Regions from separate parts of the Brevibacillus sp. SAFN-007a genome, predicted to be linked through region 3. Evidence: riboswitches for the same ligand, from Rfam matches in the RefSeq annotation. Region 3 holds a riboswitch; each other region holds the start of a gene.
What was found. A riboswitch is a leader RNA that binds a small molecule or an ion and turns the genes downstream of it on or off. The one in region 3 is predicted to bind cobalamin.
Positions count from the first base shown of each region.

Region 1 (3,308 bases), on a different contig from region 3:
TGCGCCGCCTGCCGCTCCCCGAGCGCAAACAGGTTCAACGAACGAGCATAGCCAAACAGCACGAGCGCACCGATCAGCAAATACGGAATCAGTACGTATGTAAAGGCCCAGCCGCGAAACGACAGGCTGCCCATCAGCCAGAAGACGATCTCGTTCACGGTCTGATCCGACAAGGACACCATGAAGGACACGAGCGAACCAAGAAATGCCTGGATGACGACGCCGGACAAAATCAGCGTCTCTGTCTGTAGCTTGCCCTGCGTCTTGGCGAGCGCAAGCACAATCCACAAGCTGACGATTCCGGTCAAAAAGGCGACGACAGGCGTGCTCCACTCCCCGAGAACGGCGAACTGCAAGCCGAACAGGATCAGAAAAGCCGCACCGACGGCCGAACCGGATGCTACGCCCATCGTGAACGGGTCCGCAAGCGGATTGCGCAACACGCCTTGAAAGCCCGCGCCCGCAAGCGACAGGCAAGCCCCGATCAGAACTGCGAGCACGACGCGCGGAAACCGCACCTTCATCACAATCTGCTCGGACGACTCCGGCCATGTCGCCGGAATCCAGTCTGACATGCCGGGAAGCTGGTGCAAGAGGATGAGCCATACTTGCGAAAGAGGGAGCGCTGCCGCTCCCATCGAAATGCTGACTACCACGGATACGAGCAGCACGAGGCTGCTCGCTCCTCCCCATACAAGCCATTGCTTTTTCATTGTTTATTTCACCAGGTCAGGATAAATCGCCTTGGCTACCTCGATCAAGCCTTGTGTAATCCGTGGTCCCGGGCGCGCGAGAATGTTTTGATCCAGCCCGAAGATTTGCTTCTCGCGGATCGCTTTCATCGTATCCCAGCCGTTGCGGTTGGCGATGATCTCCTCCAGCTTCGCTCCTGTCTTCTCATCGGTAATGCCTTTGGCGTACAAAATGACGTCAGGATCGCTTTTCAAAATTTTTTCCTCGCTGATCGGATTCCAGCCCTCCGTGTCGGCCGCAATATTCGTTCCGCCTGCCAGCGTCACCAGCTCGTCCAGGAACTCCCCTTTGCCTACCGTCCAGCCTGGCGCAAACTCCAGGTAAACTCGTTTCTTGTCTTCCGGCTTTACCGCTTTGACGGCATCCTGGACGCGGGCGATATCCTGTTTCATGGCGGCGACGACTTTTTCCGCCTGCTCCTGTCGGTTCGTGATGACCCCCATCGTCAAAATGTTGTTCAGGATGTCATCTATCTTTTTCGGATGCGTAACGTACACCGGCATGCCGAGCGATTTCAGCTTGTCCGCAACCGGCTTTTCCATGGAGATTCCCCCGATGACCAGATCGGGCGACTGGGCGAGAATCGCCTCTTCGCTCGGCTTGACGACTCCGCCCACCTTCGGCTTCGTGCCGGCTTCTGCCGGATAGTCGTCAAAGTCAGAGACGCCGACGATCCGATCGTTCAAGCCGAGCGCGAACAAAATTTCCGTCTCTGCCGGAGAGGTAGAGACGATGCGTTGCGGCTCTTTGGCCACGGTTACTTCTTTTCCCGTGGCGTCTTTGACCGTAAGCGGGTAGACGGTCTGTTTGGCAGCTGCGTCCTGCGATGCAGTCTGCGGCGCCTCTGCCTGCGGAGCAGGTGCCGTCTGGGTGTTGCCGCCGCAGCCGACGAGACTTGCGGCCAGCACGAGCGGGATGAGCCATTTCCATGCGCGTTTCATATGTATGACTTCCTTTCTGTGCGACTGGTTGATTCCTAGCAAAGAAAAACCCTTCGCTTCCAACCGGAAAACAAAGGGTCGACTTGTCAGGATGACGGCGGCTCACGCCAAAAGCGTCCTGAACGGGCCGAACCTTTCCGCGAAGGCGCAGGCACATCAGACAAACAGGCAGGTCTCCTGGCTTGGCAGCTTTGCGACAGCCGCTTTACAGTGGCGGGACCGCGCCGGATTCGCACCGGCTTCCCTTTTCACCTCGTCCCTTGTGAGGACCAAGGCACCTGTTTGCGCGTATTCCATTGTCATGGCCCGCAAGCATGCTAAGACTCATCCACCATGATAGCATTCCTTTGTCAAAAAAAGAATGCTTTTTCACCGGCCGCACGGCTTTGCCACGCAGGCTGCGCTTCTTGTTCACACCACCGCCTGGCCTCTTCCGCTATGGTCGGTTCCTTTGCAAATAGTCGACAATTCCCATCGCACATACTTGCAAATCGAGCCGCAGCACGTCCAGCACCTCGTGCCCGTCGCCGATCCCCCGCGATTGCAGATGGGCCAAGACGCGTGCGAACAGCCGCTCCGCCAGTTCGCCATCGCCGAGTCCGGCGGCTACGACCGCCTCACCTTCCGCGACAAAGACAGGAAGCCACTCGCGCACCTGTCGGTAGACGCTGGCAACATCGTCGGTCGCGCCAAAATGACCGAAGTACATCCGCTCCAACTCGCGCTGTTCAAATCGTTCCACGGAGCGCAGCATCGCCTGCGGATCAAACTGGTTCGGCGAGGTGGACGGCAGGACGAAGTGAATGCCGTCCTTTTGGAGCTGCGGGTAGAAGACGCCCGCCGTATCGCCCGTGAACATGCCGCGGCTGACAGGATCGTATATGCTGAAATGGTGGTTGGCATGTCCCGGCGTGTCCCAAAATTCCAGGGCACAATGGGCGCCAATTTGCAGCGTCTCTCCGTCGCCGCGCACGATCATCCGCTCTTCGGGAACGGCGACAATCGGATCGAACAGACGGTCGAAATCGTCGCGATAGACTGCTCTGGCGCCCGCGATCAGCCGGCTCGGGTCTGCCAGATGGCGCGCTCCTTTTGGATGCACCACGATTTTTGCCTGCGGGCACTCGCGCAAAAAAAGCCCCGCTCCTCCCGCGTGATCGAGGTGAATGTGCGTCACGATGATATACTTCACCTGCTCCGGGGAAAATCCGAGCTTGCGCAGCCCTTCCCGTATGTACGGGACAGAGGGGCTTGGCCCTGTCTCGACCAGCGTCAGCTCTTCCTCGGCGATGACATACGTTCCCGTCCGCTGCTCCCACCCCATATCAAACCCGTCGATCAGATGGATGCGCTGCCCCAAGGAAATCGGTTCTGTAGGCTTCATATGTACCTCCTCTTTTTCAGGAATATTTCCACTTTATCATCTATTCGACAACGAGACGACAGACCCCTTTGCCGCTATGGACACGAAGCGATGCAGGCGACCTGTCCGTTCGTCATTTGCACCAGTTGCCCGGGAGTCAGTTGAAATACCGCCTTCGGATGCCCTGCCGCCGCCCAAATGACTTCATAGCGGAACAAGTCTTCGTCAATCCACGTCTCGATGGGCGCGCG
Region 1 covers NZ_JBQCKK010000005.1:214,106-217,413, forward strand. Annotated here, with positions in the region: gene ACTHO6_RS09030 (FecCD family ABC transporter permease) at 1-713, opposite strand, end outside; gene ACTHO6_RS09035 (helical backbone metal receptor) at 717-1,694, opposite strand; cobalamin riboswitch at 1,845-1,991, opposite strand; gene ACTHO6_RS09040 (MBL fold metallo-hydrolase) at 2,131-3,078, opposite strand; gene ACTHO6_RS09045 (YbaK/EbsC family protein) at 3,153-3,308, opposite strand, start outside.
Region 1: another riboswitch for cobalamin. It lies ahead of ACTHO6_RS09035 (helical backbone metal receptor); the one in region 3 lies ahead of ACTHO6_RS03805 (enoyl-CoA hydratase-related protein).

Region 2 (3,308 bases), on a different contig from region 3:
GACAGTCGGCGGGATGTCCCGGTCGATTTGCAGGTAGATCGCGCTCAATTGATGCTCGCTGGCAAACTGGATAATCTGCTCTTGCTGGGTGTAGAGCAGGCTGGCATCCCAAAGCCACGTGCTGCGCCGATGTTGCCAGGTGCTGTCGGGAGCAGGCGGCACAGAGGCCGGAGGGATTGCACTCGCATGGCCGGAAGTGGTGATCGCGACCAGGTTGCGCTCGGCCAGCCACTCGATCCGGGCGTCAAACAGCTCGCTGATGAAGCGGAGCGGAACCATCGTGCGGTTGTTGCGGAGGACGGCCGGGGCGTCGAAGCGTACCTTTTTGCCGTTGACCAGCGCGTAGTCCTGGCCGATGGTCAACTGAATGGTGTTCGGTTCTTTCCGGAGCGTCATCTGGCTCGTCTGTGGGTGCCACTGCATGCCAAGGCCGAGCTTTTCCGCGACAAACCGGGCGGGAACCATGGTGCGCTGCGTGCTTGGGTCTACGTAGGGCTGGGTGTCGGGAAAGGTGACGTACTCTCCGTTTACGGCTACCTGGATGTGCGGAGCGGACTGGGCAAAAGAGAAGGGGGCGGCGCTGAGCAGAAAGGTCAGCAGGCCGACCTGCTGCATTTTTTTCATCTGTGTTTTTCCTCGCGGCATTTTATAGGATGTGCGGTACTATTTTACAATAAGGCGGCCTGCCTCCGCCTGATGACAAGGTTGCAGGGGAGCAGGAAACATCCGTGAAGAAACGACTACTTTTCAGCTTCGCTCTTTGCCGGATTGCAGCTTTTGCTTGAATCCCTGGGAGCATTTGCTATTATTAAAACAAGCCATGGTCATGGAAACGAACGACATTTGAATAGCGTAGAAAAACAGGTCCTTGTTTTTTGCGAGCGGCAGCTTGCGAAAGCGAGGTTAAAAGGGAAGTTTGGTGAAAAGCCAACGCGGTCCCGCCACTGTAAAAGAGGAGCTCTTCTTCTGGGCAACGGCGCCATCCACTGCACGCCAGCGTGCGGGAAGGAGGAAGAAGGGCGATGATCCTTGAGCCAGGAGACCTGCCTGTTTTGATGTGTACACTGATTTCCTTCGGGTCAAAGGATGAGGTGAGGATTGTTGCAGTCGGCTATCCGCGCTTTGTTTTCCTTGGAGGTTTGGGGAAACAAGGCGTTTTTTTGTACACGGAACGCGAAACAGGGGGCAAAACGGCTAACTCCTCCTTGTTTCCGTCAGGTCAATCACGAAGCGAGGGAAAACAGTTGAATCGGCAACGGAGCCTACCCTGCATTTTTGGAGCGCTGTGCCTCCGAAAATGATGAGGGATGGGCAACGGGGCCTACCATTTATTTGGGGGGTGACCGTACTTGGGCAACAAGCGGGGCCTGTTTTTGGTCTACACCGGAGACGGCAAAGGAAAGACAACAGCAGCGGTGGGGCTGGCTGTGCGGGCGACTGGACGAGGCAAGAAGGTTATCATGATCCAGTTCATCAAGTCGCCGGAGCGCACGTACGGAGAAAAACTCGTCTTCGACAGGCTGGGCATTGAAATCGTGCAAAAAGGCGTAGGTTTCACCTGGACGAAGACGCCGGAGGAGCATCGGGCGGCGCTGAAGGAGGCGTGGGCATACGCCCGGGAAAAGCTCGCTTCGGGCGAGTACGACGTCGTCATTCTCGACGAGCTGAACAATGCGCTGGCGATCGACCGTTTTCCCATTGCGGACGTGCTGCCGCTCGCGGACGTTTTGGAAGCGATTCAAAACAGGCCGAGCCATGTGCATCTGGTCGTGACGGGGCGGAGCGCCAAGCAGGAAATCATCGACATGGCCGATCTGGTGACAGAGATGAAGCCGATCAAGCATTACTACGAGGAAGGAATACCAGCGGTGCTGGGGGTAGAGTTTTGATGAATGTGCTGGAAGCGTACGGCCACGGTGGAGATTTGTTGACGGCAGCGGACCGCTTTGGGATGGAGCCGGGCCAATTTCTTGATTTTAGTGCCAATATCAACCCGCTGGGCATGCCGGACAGCGTGCGCGAGATGCTGTTGGCCTCGCTGTCTGCCGTGCTGCGTTACCCGGACCCTGGGCATCGCCAGTTTCGCCGGGCGTTGGCAGAGCGGTTGCAGTTGCCAGAGGAATGGCTTTTGCCTGCGAACGGAGCGGCGGAGGCGATGGCGCTCGCGATTCTCGGGCTGCAGCCGCAAACGGTCGGCGTGATTTATCCTTGCTTTTCGGAATATGCAGAGCTTTCCGAGCAGTTTGGCGCAACCGTCATCGGCTGCTACGGAAACGAAGCGAACGGCTACAAGGCCGACAGCGCCGAGCTGTACCGGCTGTTTGAACAGGCCGATCTGGTGTTTGTCGGCTCGCCGAACAATCCGACTGGCATCGTGTATGAGCCGCAGGAGCTGTTGCAGATGGCGGACTGGACGGCCCAGACCGATACGTGGCTGGTCGTGGACGAGGCGTTTCTCGACTTTGTGGAGGAAAGCCGCCAGTTTACGCTGGCAAGTCGTCTGGAGCGCTTTCCCCGCGTCATTTTGTTGCGGTCGATGACGAAAATGTACGCGATCCCCGGTTTGCGTCTCGGCTACGCGATCGCTCATCCGGACGCGATTGCGAAAATGCGCGCGAAGCAGGTGAGCTGGAGCGTGAATGCGCTTGCGCTGTTGGCGGGGGAGCTGTGCTTGCAGGAGCGGGAGTACGAGCGGCGGACACGCAGCCTGATCGCCAGGGAGCGCGCTGGCCTGGTTGAGTTCATTCGCGGGGAGCTGGGCTGGAAGGTCTGGCCGGGGGAGGCGAACTTTTTGCTGCTTCGCTCGCCGGAGGGCTTGCCAGCCGCACAGCTGCAAGAGCGGCTCGGCAAAAAAGGCGTGCTGATCCGCAGTTGCGCCATGTACCCCGGATTGACGGCGCGTGACGTGCGCATTGCCGTTCGCGGGCCAAAAGACAATGCGCGCTTGATCGTGGCCTTGCGCGAGGTACACGAGGTACACAGCGAAGGGAGCGGAGAGCGATGAGTCTGGTGCTGGTGACAGGCGGCGTGCGCTCGGGAAAAAGCCGCTTTGCGGAAGAGTTGGCGCAACAGGCCGGAGAGCGCGTCCTGTACGTGGCGACGGGTCAGGCGTGGGACGAGGAGATGCGGCAACGGATTGCGCGGCACAAGGAGCGGCGGCCGAAGCAGTGGGGCAGCGTGGAGGTCGGCGAGCGGCTGTGCGACTACGAGCCTGCTGGCACACCTTACGACGTCGTGCTGATCGATTGTTTGTCCACGTGGGTGAGCAATCGGCTGATGAGCGTCGAGGAAGCAGAGTGGCGAAGCGA
Region 2 covers NZ_JBQCKK010000010.1:102,128-105,435, reverse strand. Annotated here, with positions in the region: gene ACTHO6_RS12840 (copper amine oxidase N-terminal domain-containing protein) at 1-624, opposite strand, end outside; cobalamin riboswitch at 846-1,065, shown strand; gene cobO (cob(I)yrinic acid a,c-diamide adenosyltransferase) at 1,350-1,889, shown strand; gene cobD (threonine-phosphate decarboxylase CobD) at 1,889-3,004, shown strand; gene cobU (bifunctional adenosylcobinamide kinase/adenosylcobinamide-phosphate guanylyltransferase) at 3,001-3,308, shown strand, end outside.
Region 2: another riboswitch for cobalamin. It lies ahead of cobO (cob(I)yrinic acid a,c-diamide adenosyltransferase); the one in region 3 lies ahead of ACTHO6_RS03805 (enoyl-CoA hydratase-related protein).

Region 3 (3,308 bases):
GTCGGCTGTTTTGGCTGCCCTGCTCGTTTGTGTTACGAAGAAGTCACACTGTCGCTCGCCCGAAAAAATCGTTCCACCAACTCTTCCGAAACATCGCCCAAAGTACGGTACGTATAGCGGGGAGAACGGTCCCTATCAATGAGAACCGAGCGAACCCCTTCAAAAAAATCGGGATGCCGCATAAAGTTTTGCGCAAGTACAAGGTCTGTCGCAAAGCATTCTTCCCTTGTTTTGTTTTCGCCATCGACCAGTTGTTTCAAGGTGACTTTCAGGGAGCTGGGCGACTTCTCCAGAATAGCGGCTTTTGTTTTCGCGGCAAACTCGCTCTCCTCTGCTTCCAGGGAGGCAAGGATTTCCTCGATCGTGGCAAACGCAAAGTGACGGTCAATCGATTCGCGCAGAGCGGCAAGCTGTCCCTCGCCTGCTGGCGTTTCCGCATACGCCTGAATCAACGGGTCCAGCTCCACCGCCGCCTTTTCTCCCGTCCAATCTTTTTGTTCCAGCTCGCCAAGAAACGCTTTCAGCCGCTCGCTGGCCATGTACACGTCCGCCGCCTGGCTGTACAGCACATCGGGAGCCTGAATGACAGCAGCGGTCAAAGCGAGGTATCGGCCGACATATCCAGGTGCCTTGTTCAGAAAATACGCGGCGCCTACGTCCGGGAAAAAGCCAATATTCATTTCCGGCATGGACCATTTCGTGCGCTCGGTCACGATTCTGTGGCTGGCTCCGTAAGTCAACCCGACTCCGCCTCCCATCACCACTCCGTCGAGTACAGCGACGATCGGTTTGCCGAACGCGTAAACCATCTGGTCCACTTGGTACTCGTCCGCAAAAAAGCGAACGGCTTTTTCCAGCGCTTCCGCACCTGTATTCGCCTCGTACAGCGCTTTTATATCCCCGCCTGCGCAAAAGCCTTTTGTCCCTTCTCCTTTTATGACCACGAGGCGGACGTTCTCCTTGCCCGCCCATTCACGCAGTCGTTGCCCGATAGCCAAAACCATGTCGTGCGTAAGCGAATTGATCGCTTGCGGCCGGTTTAGCGTGATCGTAGCCAGGCCATTGTCGCCAACGGAAAACAGCACGTCGTTTGTCATGGAATCCTCCTTTTCAGGAATGAGTAAAATGCGGCTTTCGCTTCTCAATGAACGCTTGAATCCCTTCTTTGGCATCGGCTGTCGCGAACAGCTCGGCAAATTTTTGCCATTCTATTTCCAGCCCTTCCGCCATGCTTCCCCTCTCGCTGTGCGTGATGCACGCCATTGCCCGCGCAACGCTCGTCATGCTCTTGCCTTCTATCAGGGAGTGGCTATCGCCGGATAATCTCGCCCTTTCATTTCGTGTAATGGGCTTTGATCACGCTCGGATTCTCTATCGTCAAGTTGTTCATTATGCACGTCTGAAAATCGTTGGTACAATACTCGACTGTCCCAAACCTAAAGTCATTCATCCGTCACGTACCCTCCTGAAAATCCGCACAAAAAAAACAACTTCTGCAGAAGTTGTTAAGAGGCGAATGAATACCGAAATAAGCATGCCGATTGTCAAAATCAAAAACACGCCCATCCATTTCGCACTTAACACCCCCTATCCTCGTAGGTATTGATGTTGTGCTCAAACAGGCAGGTCTCCTGGCTTATGTTCATCGCTTTTCGAACCTTCCCATTTTCGGCTGGCGAAAACAGTGGCATCTTCGAATCGCTCCCAATTACAGTTGCGGGACAGCGTCGGATTCTAACCGTACTTCCCTTTTAAGCAGATAACGCTATCTGCACCTGTTTGTACACGTATTTAGTTTGCCCTGAATATAACATCTATTCAGAAAATTAACAATCGGTTTCTTTTCTATATAATGGGTGCTAGAAAGCCAGCTTCTCTCGGAAAGCTGGCCTGACGCTTCTACACTTTTTTCACGAACGCTGATTTCAGTTTCATCGCACCCAACCCGTCGATCTTGCAATCGATATCGTGGTCGCCGTCCACCAGGCGAATGTTTTTGACCTTTGTGCCGATTTTCACGACCATCGAACTCCCTTTTACTTTCAGGTCTTTGATGACCGTGACCGTATCGCCGTCTTGCAGGACATTTCCGTTGGCGTCCTTGATTACTTTTTCACCGCTGTCCTCGGCTTGTGCCTGCAATGTCCACTCGTAGCTGCATTCCGGACAAATGAGCATGCTTCCATCCTCGTACGTGTACGCGGAATGACATTTGGGGCAGTTTGGCAATGTACTCATGTTTTTTTATACCTCCATCCCATTTCGGCTCATTGTAACATAGGATGGCTTTTCATGCATGGCTGCTGCCAAATCCCGAACGAAACCACACCCCAGCCATGAACCGCCGTTCCTCGGATTGTAGCGTTATCCGTGAATCGCATGTCCCAACGCGCCGCGAACCGCCTCCAGCAGCACTTCCGATAGCGTAGGATGGGGGGCGATAAAGCTCTCCATCGCATCTGCTGTCATTTCCGCATGCAGGAGCAGCGCGGCTTGCCCGATCAACTCTGTTGCCAGAGGGCCGACCAGCGTCACGCCGACGATCTCGTGGTACGTTGGCTCGACCAGCACTTTTACTTTGCCTGCGGCTTCCTGCACAATCATCGCCTTGCCGTTGGCCGAAAAAGAAAACTCGCCGACGAGCAGCCCTTCGTATCGTTCTCTGGCCTGTCGCTCTGTCAGCCCGACAGAAGCCACCTCCGGGGAGGTATACATGCAGCGGGGTACAGCCCGCAGGTTGAGGATCGCTTCCTCGCCGCACGCCTGGCGGGCAGCGACCTCGCCTTCGTGAAAAGCTACGTGGGCAAGCTGAATCGTTCCGCGCGCATCCCCTGCGGCATAAATATGCGGCTGGCTCGTCTGCAAGCGCTCGTTTACCTCGATCCCGCGCGCTGTCGCTTGCACCCCGGCCCGCTCTAGCAAAAGTCCGTCCAGCCGCGGCTTTCTTCCGATCGCGACCAGGACGGCATCTGCCGTGAGTTCCCTGACGCCTTCCGGAGTACGGATACGCGCCAGCCTGTTCGTCCGATCGAGTGCCTCCACACGGCTTGCCAGATGCAGCTGCACGCCCTCCTGCTTCAAGCCGCGCTCCAGAAACACCGCGATGTCAGCGTCTTCTCCGGGCAACAATTGCTCGGCCATCTCCACGATGACGACCTGGCTGCCCATTCTGCTGTACACCGAAGCAAATTCGCAGCCAATCACTCCTCCGCCCACGATGAGCAGCACGGGCGGTGCCTTTTCCAATTGCAGGCAGTGGCTGCTATTCAAAATCCACTCTCCGTCGAATGGAGCAAACGGCAGGGCGA
Region 3 covers NZ_JBQCKK010000002.1:68,330-71,637, reverse strand. Annotated here, with positions in the region: gene ACTHO6_RS03810 (enoyl-CoA hydratase/isomerase family protein) at 33-1,097, opposite strand; gene ACTHO6_RS03805 (enoyl-CoA hydratase-related protein) at 1,111-1,284, opposite strand; cobalamin riboswitch at 1,605-1,794, opposite strand; gene ACTHO6_RS03800 (zinc ribbon domain-containing protein YjdM) at 1,900-2,238, opposite strand; gene lpdA (dihydrolipoyl dehydrogenase) at 2,365-3,308, opposite strand, start outside.

Region 4 (3,308 bases), on a different contig from region 3:
ACAAGTACACGTTTGCCCAGGACTGGCGCGAGGTGTACATCAGCGAGATCAATTTCTGCGCCTGTCGGATCCCTCCGGGCGCTCACGGTCTTTTGGTTCACCATACCGACTATCCCGGCGTCATTTACGACGTTTCCCGCAAGCTGGCTGAGCATGAGATCAATATTTCCAAGTTGAATGTGTCGCGCGAGCAAAAGGGGAAACACGCTCTCCTGATCTGCGTGACCGACGAAGAGATTACACCGGGCGTCGTAGCTGCCATCGAGGAGTTGCCGCAGATCGACAAGGTGAGGTCTCTGCAATAGGCGAAAAAGAGCAGGAGGGCACGCATGGCCGCTCATCTTTTCGTATGGGCGGCTTTTTCGTGTGCGCCGACTGCCTGGTTTCCGTAACGCGGGATCAAAAAAGCTGCCCGGACTACCGGGCAGCTGTCTTCGAAGCAAACCGAATGGCGTGACTGATGAGGACAGGCAGGACGGATGTATGATTTTCGTCCGGGAACTGGCGAAAAGCCGCTTCGATCTGGCCATCGCCCATGGCGGACAATCGCTTGGCCATGGCCTGTGCTTTCTCATGGACCTGGAAGCGTCCGTCGTTTTCCAGCTCCCCGATAGCAAGCAGCGCCCGAACCCGCAAATCGTCTGTGAGCAAGGACGGCAGGCGGCGTTCCTCTTCCAAGAGGACGCTCTCGTTCCAGTGGATGGACGGGCTGCCGGCGATATAGCACTGGTAGGCGTGCGGGCGGGTCAGCAAGGCATGCAGCACGAGCAGACCGCCGAGCGAATGTCCGAAAATCGTTTGTCGCGTGCGATCGACAGGCAAGTCCTGTTCGATGGCGGGTTTCACCGTGTCTTCGATAAAGGTGAGGAAGTCTTCTGCCCCGCCCATTTCCGGCCATTCGCCGCCGCGCGGATGAGCGGGCAGCTCGGATACAGGGACGGCGTGGGTGAAATCGTAATAGCGCGATGGATGGAACGGCGCTTCTGTCGGATAACCGATACCGACGACGATTGCCGGATTCACGCCCGTCTTTTCAGGTGCCCGGGATTGCAAGCGGATCGCTTCGGTCATGGTGCCAAACACCGAGTTTGCATCCAGCAAATAGATGACCGGGAAGCCGGATGGCGGCGGAGTCACGTCGGGGATGCTGACGTAGAGGTGGAACGTGCGATCGCGGTAGGCCATTTTTCTGATGTGGGAACGAGGAATGGTAACGGCTTCATACATCGTGCTTTCCATCATGGATCACTCTCCATTCGCTTGTGGCGTCAACTTTTGTGCAGGGAACCTATTCATTATAGGAACGAAAATTCGAGACTGGCAATAGAGAAATAGAGAGGGAACCCATTGGCCAAAATCGCGCACGCTGAGCTTGACTACTACGATATATTGAGGTAAAGTAAGTTTTACCAACTATATATTGATGCGGACAGGTGTTTACCACGCTAGATGTTGGTAGACTTAATAGGGAAGTCGGTGAAATTCCGACGCGGTCCCGCCACTGTGATGAGAGAGTTCCATTTTGTTTGTACGCCACTGATTCAGCCAATCGGGAAGGCGAAAATGGAGCGATGACCCCGAGCCAGGAGACCTGCCTGACCGTCGGCACTGGAAAACCTACGGGAGATAGGGAAGTGTTCGAGCGCTCCATTCGATTTGGACGGATGGATACGATGGGGATCATCATGCGCATTCGACATTTTGGCGTCGGATGCGCTTTTCCTTTGGCTGAAACGTATACATTTGCAGTAAAGGATGAGGGACATGCTAATCGCTTTTGATTCAAAAACAGGAAACGTACGAAGATTCGTCAGCAAGCTCGATCTGCCGCACGTGGAGATTGATCCGGACATGGTGATCGACGAGCCGTTCATTCTGGTCACGTACACGACAGGCTTTGGCCAGGTGCCGGAGAAGGTGGACCGTTTCCTGAAGCGGAATCATGTCTATTTGCGCGGGGTGTCGGCGAGCGGCAACCGCAACTGGGGAGCCAGCTTTGCCAAAAGCGCAGACACCATCGCGAGCCAATATGGCGTTCCGGTCATTTCCAAATTCGAACTGTCCGGAACCGGCCGTGACGTGGAACAATTTACGAGTGGGGTGGCAGCAATTGCGACACATTGAATTGAACAACCAACTGATGCAGCGAGGAAGCGACGGATTTTACCAATTGGAAAAAGACAGAGAGGCTGTCGCTGTCTTCATGGAAGAAGTACAGGCGAAGACCATGACCTTCCGCAGTGTGAAAGAACGCATGGACTATTTGATCGAACATGATTTTTATGAAAATGTGTACGAAAACTACACCGTTGAACAGGTCGATGAGATTTTTCGCCTGGCGCATGAGGTTGGTTTTCAATTCGCTTCGTACATGGCCATCTCCAAGTTCTACAAAGACTATGCCTTGAAAACAGACGACAAATCGATGTATCTGGAGCAGTACCCGGATCGGGTGGCGATTGTGGCGCTTTCGCTCGGACGAGGGGACTTCGAGCTGGCGAAGCGGCTGACGGTGTCGATGATGGAACAGCGACTCCAGCCGGCGACGCCGACGTTCCTCAATGCGGGGAAAAGCCGTCGGGGCGAAATGGTGTCCTGCTTCCTTCTGGAGATGGACGACTCCCTGAACTCGATCAACTACGTGCTCGGCACCTGCATGCAGCTCTCGAAAATCGGCGGCGGCGTAGCCGTCAACCTGTCCAAGCTGCGCGGACGCGGTGAGCCGATCAAAGGCGTCGAGGGGGCGGCCAAGGGCGTCATGCCTGTGCTCAAGCTGCTGGAGGACGCGTTTTCCTACGCCGATCAGATGGGGCAGCGCAAAGGCTCCGGGGCAGCGTACTACAACATCTTCGGCTGGGATATCAACGAATTTCTCGATTGCAAAAAGATCAATGCCGATGAAAAATCGCGGATCAAGACGCTGTCGATCGGCCTGATCGTGCCAAATGTGTTCTACAAGCTGGCAGAGGAAAACAAACCGCTGACTGTATTTGCTCCGTACTCCGTCTACAAGGAATACGGTGTCCATCTGGATGATATGGATCTCGACGAAATGTACGACGAGCTGGTGGCAAACGAGCGCGTCAAGAAAAAGGTGGTCATGAGCGCCCGCGACATGCTCACCAAGATCGCGATGATCCAGATGGAATCGGGCTATCCGTACATCATGAACAAGACGAACGCGAACAAAAACCACGCGCTGAAGGACATCGGCTCTGTGAAAATGTCCAATCTGTGCACGGAAATTTTCCAGCTCCAGGAGACATCCACGATCACCAACTACGGCGAGCCGGATATCATCCGACGCG
Region 4 covers NZ_JBQCKK010000008.1:24,960-28,267, forward strand. Annotated here, with positions in the region: gene ACTHO6_RS11165 (ACT domain-containing protein) at 1-305, shown strand, start outside; gene ACTHO6_RS11170 (alpha/beta hydrolase) at 418-1,239, opposite strand; cobalamin riboswitch at 1,415-1,613, shown strand; gene nrdI (class Ib ribonucleoside-diphosphate reductase assembly flavoprotein NrdI) at 1,765-2,124, shown strand; gene nrdE (class 1b ribonucleoside-diphosphate reductase subunit alpha) at 2,111-3,308, shown strand, end outside.
Region 4: another riboswitch for cobalamin. It lies ahead of nrdI (class Ib ribonucleoside-diphosphate reductase assembly flavoprotein NrdI); the one in region 3 lies ahead of ACTHO6_RS03805 (enoyl-CoA hydratase-related protein).